DNA from 3 places in the Pseudomonas sp. YA1 genome. Region 3 is predicted to be linked to each of the others. Evidence: predicted binding sites of a transcription regulator. Region 3 holds the regulator's gene; each other region holds the start of a gene.
What was found. The regulator sigma-54, encoded in region 3, starts transcription at its own class of promoters, with help from an activator protein. The targets are predictions, from matches to a motif close to ANTGGCATNNANNTTGCTNT.
Positions count from the first base shown of each region.

Region 1: the regulator sigma-54 is predicted to act here: its motif matches at 3,564-3,583, upstream of AC4OR5_RS13660 (flagellar hook-length control protein FliK).
Region 2: the regulator sigma-54 is predicted to act here: its motif matches at 2,400-2,419, upstream of glnK (P-II family nitrogen regulator).

Region 1 covers NZ_JBZWBG010000008.1:229,474-234,452, forward strand. The annotation lists gene mexN (multidrug efflux RND transporter permease subunit MexN) at 1-214, shown strand, start outside; gene AC4OR5_RS13640 (heavy metal response regulator transcription factor) at 318-1,007, shown strand; gene AC4OR5_RS13645 (sensor histidine kinase) at 1,015-2,430, shown strand; gene AC4OR5_RS13650 (YbaN family protein) at 2,439-2,846, opposite strand; gene AC4OR5_RS13655 (UPF0149 family protein) at 2,858-3,445, opposite strand; gene AC4OR5_RS13660 (flagellar hook-length control protein FliK) at 3,633-4,916, shown strand.
Region 2 covers NZ_JBZWBG010000005.1:6,630-11,608, forward strand. The annotation lists gene AC4OR5_RS08040 (hypothetical protein) at 179-436, shown strand; partial or broken gene AC4OR5_RS08045 (YifB family Mg chelatase-like AAA ATPase) at 836-1,906, opposite strand; gene AC4OR5_RS08050 (accessory factor UbiK family protein) at 1,947-2,207, opposite strand; gene glnK (P-II family nitrogen regulator) at 2,647-2,985, shown strand; gene AC4OR5_RS08060 (ammonium transporter) at 3,025-4,353, shown strand; gene AC4OR5_RS08065 (secondary thiamine-phosphate synthase enzyme YjbQ) at 4,614-4,979, shown strand, end outside.
Region 3 covers NZ_JBZWBG010000004.1:157,401-162,379, reverse strand. The annotation lists gene lptC (LPS export ABC transporter periplasmic protein LptC) at 1-170, shown strand, start outside; gene lptA (lipopolysaccharide transport periplasmic protein LptA) at 157-684, shown strand; gene lptB (LPS export ABC transporter ATP-binding protein) at 684-1,409, shown strand; gene AC4OR5_RS07080 (RNA polymerase factor sigma-54) at 1,635-3,128, shown strand; gene hpf (ribosome hibernation-promoting factor, HPF/YfiA family) at 3,206-3,514, shown strand; gene ptsN (PTS IIA-like nitrogen regulatory protein PtsN) at 3,528-3,992, shown strand; gene rapZ (RNase adapter RapZ) at 3,994-4,854, shown strand; gene AC4OR5_RS07060 (HPr family phosphocarrier protein) at 4,884-4,979, shown strand, end outside.

The DNA of each region.
Region 1 (4,979 bases), on a different contig from region 3:
CGCGCTGCTGGGCGCGATACCCCTGATGATCGGCTTCGGCACCGGTTCCGAGCTGCGCCAGCCTCTGGGCATCGCGGTGGTCGGCGGGCTGCTGGTGAGCCAGGTGCTGACCCTGTTCAGCACGCCGGTGGTATACCTGGCCCTGGAGCGGCTGTTCCACCGGCGCGGGGCGACGACCTCGGACGGCGGAACCGCTGGGGCGACGGCGACATGAGGCGTAACGGACGCGGCTTTCCTGGACGGCGGCGCGTGGCTAGGATGCAGGCAGGCATGCGTCCCGCCCGGGATGCGAAGGCGAACAGAGGATCGGGCGATAGATGCGGGTACTGATTGTCGAGGACGAGGCGAAGACGGCGGACTACCTGAACCGTGGCCTCAGTGAACAGGGGTTCACCGTGGACCTGGCGGACAACGGCATCGACGGTCGCCACCTGGCGCTCCATGGCGAGTACGACGTGATCGTGCTCGACGTGATGCTGCCGGGCGTCGACGGCTACGGCGTGCTGCGGGCGTTGCGCGAGCGGCGGCAGACCCCGGTGATCATGCTCACCGCGCGCGAGCGCGTGGAAGACCGGGTGCGCGGGCTGCGCGAGGGCGCCGACGACTACCTGATCAAGCCGTTCTCCTTCCTCGAACTGGTCGCCCGCCTGCAAGCCCTGACCCGGCGCGGCGGCAACCATGAAAGCCATTCGCAGATGCGCATCGCCGACCTGTCCATCGACCTGCTCAGCCGCAAGGTCTTCCGCGGCAACACTCGCCTGGAGCTGACTGCCAAGGAGTACGCGCTGCTCTGCGTGCTGGCCCAGCGCAGCGGCGAGATCCTGTCGAAGACGGCGATCGCCGAACTGGTCTGGGACATCAACTTCGATACCGACACCAATGTCGTGGAGGTGGCGATCAAGCGCCTGCGCGCCAAGCTCGACGGTCCGTTCGAGAACAAGCTGCTGCATACCATCCGGGGCATGGGCTACGTCCTGGAGAACCGTGCGCTGACGGAGTCGGGCTGAGGTGGGCATGTCCTTGTCGACCCGCCTGGCGGGAATGTTCGCCGGCGCCGCGGTGGTGATCTTCGCCCTCATCGGCACCATGCTTTATTGCATCCTCGACCGCCAGACCGAGCGCCTGCAGCAGGGCGAGGTGGACGTGCGCTTCAACATGGTCTCGCGGATGCTCGACCACCCCGACCTGGCCGAACGCTGGCCGCACCTGCAGGGCAAGCTGGACAACCTGAGCCAGGAGTACGAGCTGATCCGTTTCTGGATCGACAGCGACGACCCGCGCTATCACTACGGGCGCTTCAGCGAACCGGTGCAGCGGCTGATCGCCGATGGCGCCGGCCGCTACGAATTGGAGTTGCCGGAGCACCGGTACGCGCTGACTGCGCGGGTCGGCGTGTTGCCGGCGCGCGAGGGGCGGCCGCGGCTGACCTACGTCACCGCCATCGACAGCGCGGCGTTCCACGAGGCGCGGACCTCCACCGTGAAATGGCTGCTCGGCCTGTCCGCCCTCGGCGTACTGCTGGCCTCGTTGCTCGGCCACTGGATCGCCCGCCTGGGCCTGTGGCCGGTGCATCGGCTCTCCGAGGAGGCCCGGCGGATCAGCCCGCGGCAGTTGTCTCAGCGCTTGCAGCTCTCGCCGCTGCCGGCCGAGCTGCGCGAGCTGGTGGGAGCGTTCAACGGCGCCCTGGACCGCCTGGAGCAAGCCTACGTGCGCCTGGAGTCGTTCAATGCCGACGTCGCCCACGAGCTGCGCACGCCATTGACCAACCTGATCGGCCAGACCCAAGTGGCGTTGTCCCGCGAACGCAGCGGCGAACATTACGAAGAGGTCCTGCAATCCAACCTGGAGGAGTTGGAGCGGCTGCGGGCGATCGTCAACGACATGTTGTTCCTCGCCCGTGCCGACCAGGGACGCCTGGCCTGCGAGCGCGAGGAAACCTCGCTGGCCGGCGAGATCGCCACCACGGTAGATTTCCTCGAGGTGATCTTCGACGAGGCCGGGGTCGGCATCGAGGTGCGCGGCGAGGCCCGCGCGCTGGTCGAGCGCGCCCTGTTCCAGCGGGCGGTGACCAACCTGCTGTACAACGCCGCCCAGCACACCGCCGCCGGCGGCACGCTGCGGGTCGGCGTCGAGCGGCGTGGCGACGAAGTGCGGGTGGCGGTGAGCAACCCCGGCGTGCCGATCGCCGACGAGCACCGCAGGCACCTGTTCGAGCGCTTCTATCGGGTCGACGCGGCGCGCAGCAACAGCGAGGCCAACCACGGCCTCGGCCTGTCCATCGTCAAGGCGGTGGCGAGCATGCACGGCGGTTCGGTGTTCGTCGACAGCGCGGACGGCTGGAACACCTTCGGCTTCACCGTGCTGAGCCCCGAGCGGCGCGGGCCCGGCGACCGCTTGCCGCTGGGCGAGGGCGATCCGGCGCTGTCCTGAGCGGGCCCTCAGGCGTCGTGCGGCGGGCGGGTCTTCTGGCGGAGGATATAGATGCTGACCAGTACCGCGCTGGTCAGCATGAAGCCCTGGGCCCAGGGGCGTCGGACCAGGTAGCAGGAAAGGGCGATGCTGGCCCACATCAGGCCGATGGCGTAGACCTTGCCCTTGAGCGGGATGCCTTCGCCGTCGAGATAGTCGCGGATCCACGGGCCGAGCCGTGGATGGCCGACCAGCCAGTGGTAGAAGCGCGGCGAGCTGCGCATGAAGCAGGCCGCCGCGAGGAGCAGGAAAGGCGTGGTCGGCAGCACCGGCAGGAAGATGCCGATCACGCCCAGGGCTACGCTTAGGAAACCCACGGCCTGGAGGCTATAGCGCACCCAGGCACGAGCGCTCGGGCGAATTTCCCGCTGCGCCACCGCGGCGCTCCTTAGTGCGTGCGCGGCTTGAGCAGGGCGGGCTTTTCTTCCGGCGCCTGGCAGAGCAGGAACAGGTTGGTCAGCAGGTCGGGAATCTGCGCGACCATGTCGTCCACCAGGTGGCGGTCGCGGGCGATCTCGTCGAACTCGGGCTGCTCGTCGAACAGGCCGGAGCCGACCATGATCGGCAGCAGCAGCTCGCTGACTTCCTCTTCGGCCTGCTCGAACCAGACTTCCTCGCGAAGGAACACGCCTTCCATGAAGCCGATGCACCAGCCGCGCAGGTCGGAGTCGTCCGGCTCGTCGCCGAGGTCGAGGTCGCAGGGCAGCTCGAGGTCTTCGTCGCTGGCCAGCACGCGGGTGATGTGCGCCTTGAGCTGCTCGAGGGAAGTCTCGATCTCCTGGCGCTCCTCATCGCTGCGGTAGTGCGGCGGTTCGGCGAACAGGGCGTCGATCCACTCCCGCTCCGGCACCTGCTCCGGGCAGATGGAGAGGGCGGTCAGGTAGCCGTGGGTCGCCACGTAGTCCAGCGCTTCTTCGTGCAGGTCATCGGCATCGAGGAAGGCTTGCAGACGGGACAGTTTTTCGGCGAAGGACATCAGGGTACTACCTCGGGAGGGATGCGGCTCTGGATTGTAGTCCAGACGGGACCTGCGGGCAAAGCGAGCGTGCCTGCTGCGGCGCCCTGGCGAGCGTTTCGCGGACGCTCTCGGCGAAGTTGGCCCGGACCTTGCTCGATCCCTTGCGCAAGCCACGATGCAATCCCTTCGCAAATGGAGAATTCCCATGGCCGTCGCCCCTGGTGTGTTGTTGCCGCCGACGCCTGATGTAAAGCCCAAGGCCGCTGCGCCGAAGAGCCAGCAGAAAACGCCTGAGCCCAGTAACGACAAGACTTCCAGCTTCTCCGACATGTATGCCAAGGAGACCGCGAAGAAGCCCGCCGAGCGCGCCGACGGTCCCGCGAAGGGTTCGCGGGACAAGCCGCGGGACGCCGGCAAGGAGGCTGCCGAGGCGCAGCCGACGGATGCCGCCGCGCAACCGGCCGTTGCCGAAGACGGCAAGCCTTTGCCGGCCGACGGCCAGGCCAAGGCCGACGGCGAAGATAAAGTCGAAACGCCGGTCGATCCGCTGCAACTGCTCGGCCTCGGCGGCGCCGTGCCGATGCTCGACGAGAATACCCAGGCGACTTTGCTGCCGCCGGCCGTGCCGACGGCCAGCAGTGCTCCGGCCAGCCTGACCGAAGCCAGCAGCGACCCGACCCTGGTCAAGCTCAACGGCGTTCCGGCAGTGAACATGGCCCTGGAGCAGGGTGCCCAGGACGCAGCGCAGGCGGCGAAAGGCGGGCCGGCGAAGAACGCCGATCCGCGCCAGGCGAACCTCGGCGATGCCCTTGCCAGCCTGACCTCGGATTCCTTGCCCAAGGCCGTCGACGGCAAGGCGCTCGAGGCCCAGTTGCAGCAGACCGCCGAGCCGGCCATCGCCAGCGCCGCCTCCGAGAGCCTGCTGGAGAGCAAGGCGGAGCCGCGCGGCGAGCCTTTCGCGGCCAAGCTCAACGGGCTGACCCAGGCCATGGCGCAACAGGCCCTGACCAACCGTCCGGTGAACGGTACGGTGCCCGGCCAGCCGGTGGCGATACAGCAGAACGGCTGGAGCGAGGCGGTGGTGGACCGGGTGATGTGGATGTCCAGCCAGAACCTGAAGTCGGCGGAGATCCAGCTCGACCCGGCCGAACTGGGACGCCTGGACGTGCGCATCCACATGACCGCCGACCAGACCCAGGTGACCTTCGCCAGTCCCAACGCCGGCGTTCGCGACGCCCTGGAAAGCCAGATGCACCGGCTGCGCGACATGTTCAGCCAGCAGGGCATGAACCAGCTCGACGTGAACGTCTCCGACCAGTCGCTGGCGCGGGGCTGGCAGGGCCAGCAGCAGGGCGAGGGCGGATCGGCGCGCGGACGCGGCTTGGCCGGCGACGCCTCGGGCGATGAGGAAACCCTTGCCGGAGTCAGCGAGATCCGCAGCCGGCCGGGTTCGTCGGCGGCGCGCGGTCTGGTCGACTACTACGCCTGAGGCGAACGACTGCATTTCCCCTTTGGGCCTCCTGCGGGAGGCCTTTCTTTTTCCGGAGCGGGC
Region 2 (4,979 bases), on a different contig from region 3:
TTACCTTAAACAAGGTTAGGCTCGCATGAGGAGTCAATGCCCCGTGCACAGCACATCACCGTTCGAGTTGTTGGTGGAATGAAGATGTGATGGTTGGTTCTACCGGAATCTGGTGAGCGGTGGGTAGCATTGCCCTAGAGCGGTACCGATGCGCCCAGCTTCCTCTCGTGAGAAGCGTATGCAAAGAAAAAAGCGCCTTACCAAACGCGAGATTCGGAATCTTGAAGACGAGATTCCAGCAGTCGCCGCAGATGCGACTCACGCGGCCTATCTGCGAGCGCTCGCAGCCGGGCATACCGTCATGAAGGTGCAGGGCAACTATCTCGTTGAAACCAAAGCCGACGGATCCGCGATTGTCGTGGGTAACGCCAAGCCCCGCCGCAAGGTGAGCGTTGGCCATGCTATCCAGGTTCGGCGGGTAAGTATCAGCGCCTAGCCTCCACGTCTTAACGTCTCTCGGTGACAGTGCTCGGTATTGTCCAAAAGCAAGCGAGGGGCCCCCAGAATAGTGCCGTCGGCGCCCCATGTTTTCCACTTTCAGCATATGCTCAATCCATCGAGCCGGGCTGGTCGACTGCTCATAGCATCGACTAAGGAAACGGTGTCCTGTGTTTCAAGGGGCTCGTTCACGGGGCTAGTAGGGTTCTGCTTGATCCAGATGGTGTGACCATCTCCTGCTCCACGGAGAGGAGCATGAGGATTGTTTCGCAACGCTATTTCGCAGCCAGCATGCGAACCTGCGAATCACTGATCCGACGTGACAGGGCCAAAGTACTTCGATAACAGTGCGACTGACCTGTCTTTTCTCAGACGCGAGCATGCGAGCGGGAAGCTAGCATTGGCTTCTAAATCCCTGATCAGCAGTTTCTCCCACAAAAGCCGCCACCAGTTGGAAGCGCGCCGGGAAACGTACCCGGCCGTTGGCCCGGGCAATGACGATCTCGCCGCTTTCCAGCGGCTCGCGCAGGACCTCCAGGACCTTGCGCTCGAACTCCGGCAGTTCGTCGAGGAACAGCACGCCCTGGTGCGCCAGGGTGATCTCGCCCGGCTGCGGGCGGCTGCCGCCGCCGACCAGGGCCGGCGCGGAGGCGGAGTGGTGCGGCTGGCGGAACGGTCGTTGCGGCCAGTGCCTGAGGGGGACGTGGCTGGCCACCGAATGGATCGCCGCGACCTCCAGGGCCTCGTCCTCGTCGAGCGCCGGCAGCAGGCCGGGCAGGCGGCTGGCCAGGAGGGTCTTGCCGGTGCCCGGCGGGCCGCTGAGCAACAGGTTGTGCGCGCCGGCGGCGGCCACCAGCAGGGCGCGCTTGGCGGCGGCCTGGCCCTGGACCTCGGCCAGGTCTGGATAAGGGAAGGGCGCGCGGAGCAGGCCGCGGGCCTGGTAGGGCAGCAGCGGGGCCTGGCCGGAGAGGTGTCCGGCGATCTCCAGCAGGTGGTCCACGGCGAACACCGTCAGCCCGCTGGCCAGGCTGGCCTCTTCGGCATTTTCCTTCGGTACCACCAGAACGCGCCTTGCGTCGCGCGCCGCCAGCGCGGCTGGCAATACGCCTCGCACTGGCCGGATCGCCCCGGACAGGGCCAGTTCGCCAAGGCACTCCAGGCCGTCGAGGGCGGTGCCGGGCAACTGGCCGCTGGCGGCGAGGATGCCGAGTGCGATGGCCAGGTCGAAGCGACCGCCGTCCTTGGGCAGGTCGGCGGGGGCGAGGTTGAGGGTGATGCGCCGCGCGGGGAAGTCGAAACCGGCATTGAGCAGGGCGCTGCGCACGCGGTCCTTGCTCTCGCGCACCGCGGTTTCCGGCAGGCCGACCAGGGTCAGCGAAGGCAGGCCGTTGGCCAGGTGCGCCTCGACGCTGACACAGGGGGCTTCGACGCCGACCTGGGCTCGGCTGTGGACAATCGCCAGGGACATGGATCGCTCCTTGATCTCACGCCGCTCGCAGGGGGAAGGATCAGTCGGCGGGCGGCGTCAGCTTGCTTTCGAGTTCCGCCACCTTGGCCTCCAGGGCTTCCAGCCGTGCGCGGGTGCGGGCGAGGACCAGCATCTGGCTGTCGAATTCCTCGCGGCTGACCAGGTCGAGCTTGCTGAAGGCGCTCTGCATCAGGGCGCGGAACTGCGACTCCAGCTCGGCCTTGGGCAACGGCGATTCGCCGGCGAACAGGCGGCTGGCTTGTTGGCTGAGGGCTTCGAAGACGGCTTTGGGCGGCAGCATGGCGAGGGTTCCGGTAACGAGTGGGCGGCAGTCTAGCATGATGTCGGCGGCGCTCGCGGGAGGGCCATTGCACACTTTTTGCGCAATTGTCGGAGCGCGTCTGCGCCTATTTGGTGCGCCGCCCGGAGGCCGGCGTTCCGCACTATCCCCGGGTTGGCGGCTAAGGGCTTGAAATCCGGCGGATTTGCCGGAGCTGGCAAGCTTTCTGCTTTGGCCGGGGTGAGGCGTGCACTGAAGCAGTACCGGTGCGGCAGATGAGGCGGTTGCGGGAGGCCGGCAGGTTGCGGCATCGAACGGCCGCAGCAGGGCCAGGTCGGGGCGGAGGGTCCCGATCATGCTTCCCAGAGGGACCGGCGCGTTACAAAGCCAGACACTGCGCTTAGACTGTCCTCGGGTTCGTTTTCCTGGGGCGAGTCCACCAAACACGGGAGAGAGTTTCATGAAGCTAGTCACTGCCATCATCAAGCCGTTCAAGTTGGACGACGTCCGCGAGTCGTTGTCCGAGATCGGTGTGCAGGGCATCACGGTGACCGAGGTCAAGGGTTTCGGCCGGCAAAAGGGCCACACCGAGCTGTATCGCGGCGCCGAGTACGTCGTCGACTTCCTGCCCAAGGTGAAGATCGACGTGGCGATCGCCGACGACCAGCTGGACCGCGTCATCGAGGCGATCACCAAGGCGGCCAATACCGGCAAGATCGGTGACGGCAAGATCTTCGTGGTGAACCTGGAACAGGCCATCCGCATCCGTACCGGCGAAACCGATACCGACGCGATCTAAGCCCAACCGAACCCCCAAAAGCCCCAGGAGAATACCAACATGACTCTGCGTAAGATCGCAGGGCTAGGAGCCCTATTGTCCCTCGCTTTGCCGGGCGTCGCCCTGGCCGCCGAGGAACCCGTCCTGAACAGCGGCGACACCGCCTGGATGCTGATCTCCACTGCGCTCGTCCTGCTCATGACCATCCCCGGTCTGGCGCTGTTCTACGGCGGCATGGTGCGAGCGAAGAACGTGCTGTCGATCATGATGCAGTGCTTCGCCATCACCGGCCTGATCACCATTCTCTGGGTGGTCTATGGCTACAGCCTGGCGTTCGATACCGCCGGGATGGAGAAGGGCGTCCTCAACTTCAATTCCTTCGTCGGCGGGCTGGACAAGGCCTTCCTCAGCGGTCTCACCGCCGACGGCCTGACTTCCGCCACCGCGCTGTTCCCGGAAAGCGTGTTCATCACCTTCCAGATGACCTTCGCGATCATCACTCCGGCGCTGATCGTCGGCGCCTTCGCCGAGCGCATGAAGTTCTCGGCGATGCTGATCTTCATGGCGGTCTGGTTCACCGTGGTCTACGCGCCGATCGCGCACATGGTCTGGAGCGGTGACGGCGCCCTGATGTGGGACTGGGGCGTGCTGGACTTCGCCGGCGGCACCGTGGTGCACATCAACGCCGGTATCGCCGGCCTGGTCGCCTGCCTGGTGCTGGGCAAGCGCAAGGGCTACCCGACCACGCCGATGGCGCCGCACAACCTCGGCTACACCCTGGTCGGGGCGGCCATGCTGTGGATCGGCTGGTTCGGTTTCAACGCCGGTTCCGCCGCCGCCGCCAACGGCACCGCCGGGATGGCCATGCTGGTGACCCAGATCGCTACCGCCGCCGCGGCCCTGGCCTGGATGTTCGCCGAGTGGATCACCCACGGCAAGCCGAGCGCCCTGGGCATCGCGTCCGGCGTGGTCGCCGGTCTGGTGGCGATCACCCCGGCCGCCGGCACCGCCGGTCCGATGGGCGCGCTGGTGATCGGCCTGGCCTCCGGGGTGATCTGCTTCTTCGCCGCCACCAGTCTCAAGCGCGCGCTGAAATACGACGATTCCCTCGACGCCTTCGGCGTACATGCGGTCGGCGGTATCGTCGGCGCGCTGCTCACCGGGATCTTCGCGGCGCCGTCGCTGGGCGGCTTCGGCAGCGTGGAGGACATCGGCGCGCAGTTCTTCGTGCAGTTCAAGGGCGTGGCCTTCACCGTGGTCTACACCGCCGTGGTGACCTTCGTGATCCTCAAGGTGCTGGACCTGGTCATGGGCCTGCGGGTCACCGAGGAAGAGGAAGCGGTCGGCCTCGACCTGGCGCTGCACAACGAGCGCGGCTACAACCTGTAATACCTGCCGGCGCCCGGCTTTCCGCCGGGCGTCGGTTTGCCTCCCGCGCTCGCCTTTGCCGAACGCCACGCCCTTGTGCGTCGAAAGTCCTGGGCGCTTCCCGCGACTGCCACGACCTCTCCGCAACCGGTCTTTCAGCGACTGCCGGCGGACTGCGCAACCCTCAGCTTTCACAGGTCTGTCTCTTACGCTCTTTGCTTTTTCAAATGCCGCGCTAGAATGCGCGGCGCGACGGATCGGAGCCGATTTGGAACAGCAGCATGTGGCAGCAGACCCTGATCACCTTGCGCCCGCGTCCGCGGGGCTTTCACCTCGTCACCGAGGAGATACTCGACGCCTTGCCGGAGCTTCGGCGGTGCCGGGTCGGCCTGCTGCACCTGCTTTTGCAACATACGTCGGCTTCACTGACCCTGAATGAAAATGCCGATCCTGCCGTACGCCGGGATTTCGAGCGTTTTTTCGAGCGGCTGGCGCCACGCGGCGAAGTCGGCTATGAACACAACGACGAAGGTCCGGACGACCTTCCGGCGCATTTCAAGGCCAGCCTGCTGGGCTGCCAACTGACCCTGCCGATACAGTCGGGAGGGTTGGCACTGGGCACCTGGCAGGGGATCTATCTCGGTGAA
Region 3 (4,979 bases):
CCACCACTCGGCTGACCGTATTCCCCGACAAGAATTATGCACAGACCGAGCAAGCCGTTAAAATCGACGCGGCCAATGGAGTGACGACGGCTGTTGGAATGAAAGCGTATCTGAAAGACAGCCGGATGCACCTGCTGTCCAACGTAAGAGGTCAGCATGAGGTTCGTTAATACCCTCCCCCTTATTTTCGGTCTGACTGCCGCCCTCGGCAGCTCCATGGCCTTGGCCCTGCCTTCGGACCGCGAACAACCGATCCGCGTCCAGGCCGACAGCGCCGAACTGGACGACAAGCAGGGCGTCGCGGTCTACCGCGGCGACGTCGTGGTGACCCAGGGCAGCACCAAGCTGACCGGCAACACCGTGACCCTGAAGCAGGACAAGAACGGCGACATCGAGGTCGTGACCTCGGTCGGCAAGCCTGCCTACTATGAGCAGAAACCCGCTCCGGACAAGGACGTGACCAAGGCCTATGGCCTGACCATCCAGTACTTCGTCACGCAGAACCGGGTCGTGCTGATCGACCAGGCCAAGGTGATCCAGGAAGGCAACACCTTCGAAGGCGAGAAGATCGTCTATGACACCCAGCGCCAGATCGTCAACGCGGGTCGTGCCACCGGCTCCCAGGTGACCAGCCCGCGCCCGCGCATCGACATGGTCATCCAGCCGAAGAAAAAGGCCCAGTAATGGCAACGCTCAAAGCCCAGCACCTGGCCAAAAGCTATAAAGGCCGGCAAGTCGTCCGCGACGTCAGCATGTCCATCGATAGCGGGCAGATCGTCGGCCTGCTCGGTCCGAACGGTGCCGGCAAGACCACCTGCTTCTACATGATCGTCGGCCTGGTCCAGGCCGACCAGGGCGTGGTCCGCATCGACGAGCAGAACGTCACCCACCTGCCGATGCACGGGCGCGCCCGGGCCGGCATCGGCTACCTGCCGCAGGAAGCCTCGATCTTCCGCAAGTTGTCGGTATCCGACAACATCATGGCGATCCTCGAGACCCGCAGCGACCTCGATCGCAACGGTCGCAAGGAAGCCCTGGAAGGCCTGCTGCAGGAATTCCACATCCACCACATCCGCGACAACCTCGGCATGAGCCTGTCCGGCGGCGAACGACGCCGGGTGGAAATCGCCCGCGCCCTGGCCAGCGCGCCGAAATTCATCCTCCTCGACGAGCCCTTCGCCGGCGTGGACCCGATCTCGGTCGGCGACATCAAGCAGATCATCCATCACCTCAAGGCGAAGGGTATCGGCATCCTCATCACCGACCACAACGTCCGCGAGACCCTGGACATCTGTGAAACGGCGTATATCGTCAATGATGGGCAGTTGATCGCGGAGGGGGATGCCGAGAGCATCCTCGCCAACGACCTGGTCAAGGAAGTCTACCTGGGGCACGAGTTCCGCCTCTGAAGAAATCTCCTAGCGCGCCCTCCGGCCTCGCCGGAGCGGTTCCGCTCGCCCGCGGTTTCGCAACCACGAGTGCCGCCTGGAGCGGATGATTTATTCAGAGCAACCCTAGGCAAAGTACGAAAATTCAGGCATATAATTTGCTTCCTGGCGGTGCCGCCACCTCGGCACCCGTAGTAGTGGATGGTGCCATCCGGTACCAGCGAATAAGGTACTAAGCCCTCAGCCATGAAACCATCGCTAGTCCTCAAGATGGGCCAGCAGCTGACGATGACGCCGCAGCTGCAACAGGCCATACGCCTCCTCCAGCTATCCACCCTGGACCTCCAGCAGGAAATCCAGGAAGCGCTGGAATCCAATCCCATGCTCGAACGCCAGGAAGACGGCGACGATTTCGACAACAGCGACCCCCTCGCCGATGGCGCCGAACAGGCGGCCAGCGCGCCCCAGGAGAGCCCTCTCCAGGAAAGCACCACGCCCAGCGTCGAAAGCCTCGACGACGACCAGTGGAGCGAACGCATACCCAGCGAGTTGCCGGTGGATACCGCCTGGGAAGACATCTACCAGACCAGCGCCAGCAGCCTGCCCAGCAATGACGATGACGAATGGGACTTCACCGCGCGCACCAGCAGCGGCGAGAGCCTGCACAGCCACCTGCTGTGGCAGGTCAACCTGGCACCGATGTCGGACACCGATCGGATGATCGCGGTGACCATCATCGATAGCATCAACAACGATGGCTACCTCGAAGAGTCCCTCGAAGAAATCCTCGCCGCCATCGATCCGGAACTGGACGTCGAGCTCGACGAAGTGGAAGTCGTGCTGCGCCGCATCCAGCAACTGGAACCCGCCGGCATCGGCGCCCGCAACCTGCGCGAGTGCCTGCTGCTGCAACTGCGCCAGTTGCCGTCCACCACGCCCTGGCTGAACGAAGCGCTGCGCCTGGTATCCGACTACCTCGACCTGCTCGGCGGCCGCGACTACAGCCAATTGATGCGGCGCATGAAGCTCAAGGAAGACGAACTGCGCCAGGTCATCGAGCTGATCCAGTGCCTGCATCCCCGGCCCGGTTCGCAGATCGAATCGAGCGAAGCCGAATACATCGTCCCCGACGTCATCGTGCGCAAGGACAACGAGCGCTGGCTGGTCGAGCTGAACCAGGAGGCGATGCCGCGCCTGCGCGTCAACGCCACCTACGCCGGCATGGTCCGCCGCGCCGATAGCAGCGCCGACAATACCTTCATGCGCAACCAGTTGCAGGAAGCCCGCTGGTTCATCAAGAGCCTGCAGAGCCGCAACGAAACGCTGATGAAGGTCGCCACCCAGATCGTCGAGCACCAGCGCGGTTTCCTCGACTACGGCGAAGAAGCCATGAAGCCGCTGGTCCTGCATGACATCGCCGAAGCGGTGGGCATGCACGAATCGACCATTTCGCGGGTCACCACGCAGAAATACATGCATACGCCGCGTGGCATTTTCGAGCTGAAATATTTCTTTTCAAGTCACGTCAGTACCGCTGAAGGCGGGGAATGCTCGTCCACCGCGATCCGCGCGATCATCAAGAAACTGGTGGCCGCGGAAAATGCGAAAAAGCCATTGAGCGACAGCAAGATCGCTGGTTTACTGGAGGCACAGGGCATTCAAGTGGCTCGCCGCACCGTCGCCAAATACCGCGAATCCCTGGGCATAGCCCCTTCGAGCGAGCGCAAGCGACTGGTGTGACGTTGATCCACGCCAAGGTGTTCCGGAGGCAGGTTGCTAACCTGCCACTTACACACGGGCAACAAGGAGAACGCGGTATGCAAGTCAACATCAGTGGCCATCAACTGGATGTGACCGACGCCCTGCGCGACTATGTCGGCGAGAAACTGAGCCGTCTGGAGCGCCATTTCGACAAGATCACCAATGTTCAGGTGATCATGGAGGTCGAGAAACTGAAGCAGAAGATCGAAGCTACCCTGCGCATCGCCGGTGGCGAGATCGTAGCCAATGCGGAACATGAGGACATGTACGCGGCCATCGACCTGCTGATCGACAAACTCGACCGTCAACTGATCAAACACAAAGAGAAGTATCTCGAACGGCAGCAAGGCGTAGGCGCCCGCTGATCTCCCCTCCCCTATGATCCGACTTGAGCAAATCCTGACCCCCGGCCGTTCCCTCGTGAACGTGCCGGGTGGCAGCAAGAAACGCGTACTCGAACAAATCGCCAACCTGGTAGCCAGGGAGCTGCCGGAGTTCGACGCCCAGACCATCTTCGAAAACCTGGTGGCCCGGGAAAAACTCGGCTCCACCGGCTTCGGCAATGGCATCGCCATTCCGCACTGCCGCCTGTCTGGCTGCCAGAGCCCCATCAGCGCCGTGCTGCACCTGGATGCTCCCGTGGACTTCGACGCGCTGGACGGCGCGCCGGTCGACCTGCTCTTCGTCCTGCTGGTACCGGAGGCCGCGACCGAAGAACATCTCGAACTGCTCCGGCAGATCGCCGCCATGCTCGACCGTGCCGACGTACGCGACCGCCTGCGCAGCGCTCCCACTGCCGAGGCGCTTTATCAGATCGTGGTAGACGTACAGAACGGGCAATGACATGCGCCTGATCATCGTCAGCGGCCGCTCGGGCTCGGGCAAGAGCACCGCCCTGAACGTCCTCGAAGACAACGGTTTCTATTGCATCGACAACCTTCCCGCCAGCCTGCTTCCCGACCTGGCGCAGCGCGCCCTGTTGCACACGGAGCTACTGCAGCCACAGGTGGCGGTGTCGATCGACGCCCGCAACCTGCCCAGCCAGTTGCAGCGCTTCCCCGAACTGTTGCAGGAAGTGCGGGACAACCACATCAACTGCGATGTGCTGTATCTCGACGCCGACGACGAGACGCTGCTCAAACGATTCTCGGAAACCCGCCGGCGCCACCCGCTGACCACCGACACCCGTTCGCTGGCGGAGGCGATTGGCGACGAGAGCCAATTGCTCGGACCGATCGCCGACCTCGCCGACCTGAAGCTGGACACCACCAGCCTCAACCTCTATCAGCTGCGCGACACCATCAAACTGCGCCTGTTGAACAAGCCGGAACCCGGCACTGCGTTCCTCGTCGAATCCTTTGGCTTCAAGCGCGGCATGCCAGTCGACGCCGACCTGGTGTTCGATGTGCGCTGCCTGCCGAACCCCTACTGGAAGCCCGAGTTGCGCGATCATTCGGGGCTGGAGCCGGAAGTCCGCGAGTATCTGGCCGCCCAGCCGGACGTCGAGGAAATGTACCAGGACATCGTCGGCTACCTGAACAAATGGCTGCCGCGCTTCGCCGCCAGTAACCGCTCATATGTAACAGTTGCGATAGGCTGTACCGGCGGGCACCATCGTTCGGTCTACCTCGCCGAGCGGATTGGCGCTGCACTCAGGGATTCCCTGAAGAACGTGCAGATTCGCCACCGCGATCTCAGCAGCTAGCCCATAACAAGAAGGACAGACTCCCCAAGATGCCCGCCCTCGAGATCACCATCATCAACAAGCTCGGTCTGCACGCCCGCGCGGCGGCCAAGTTCGTCGGCGTCGCGGGGCGCTACCCTTGCCAG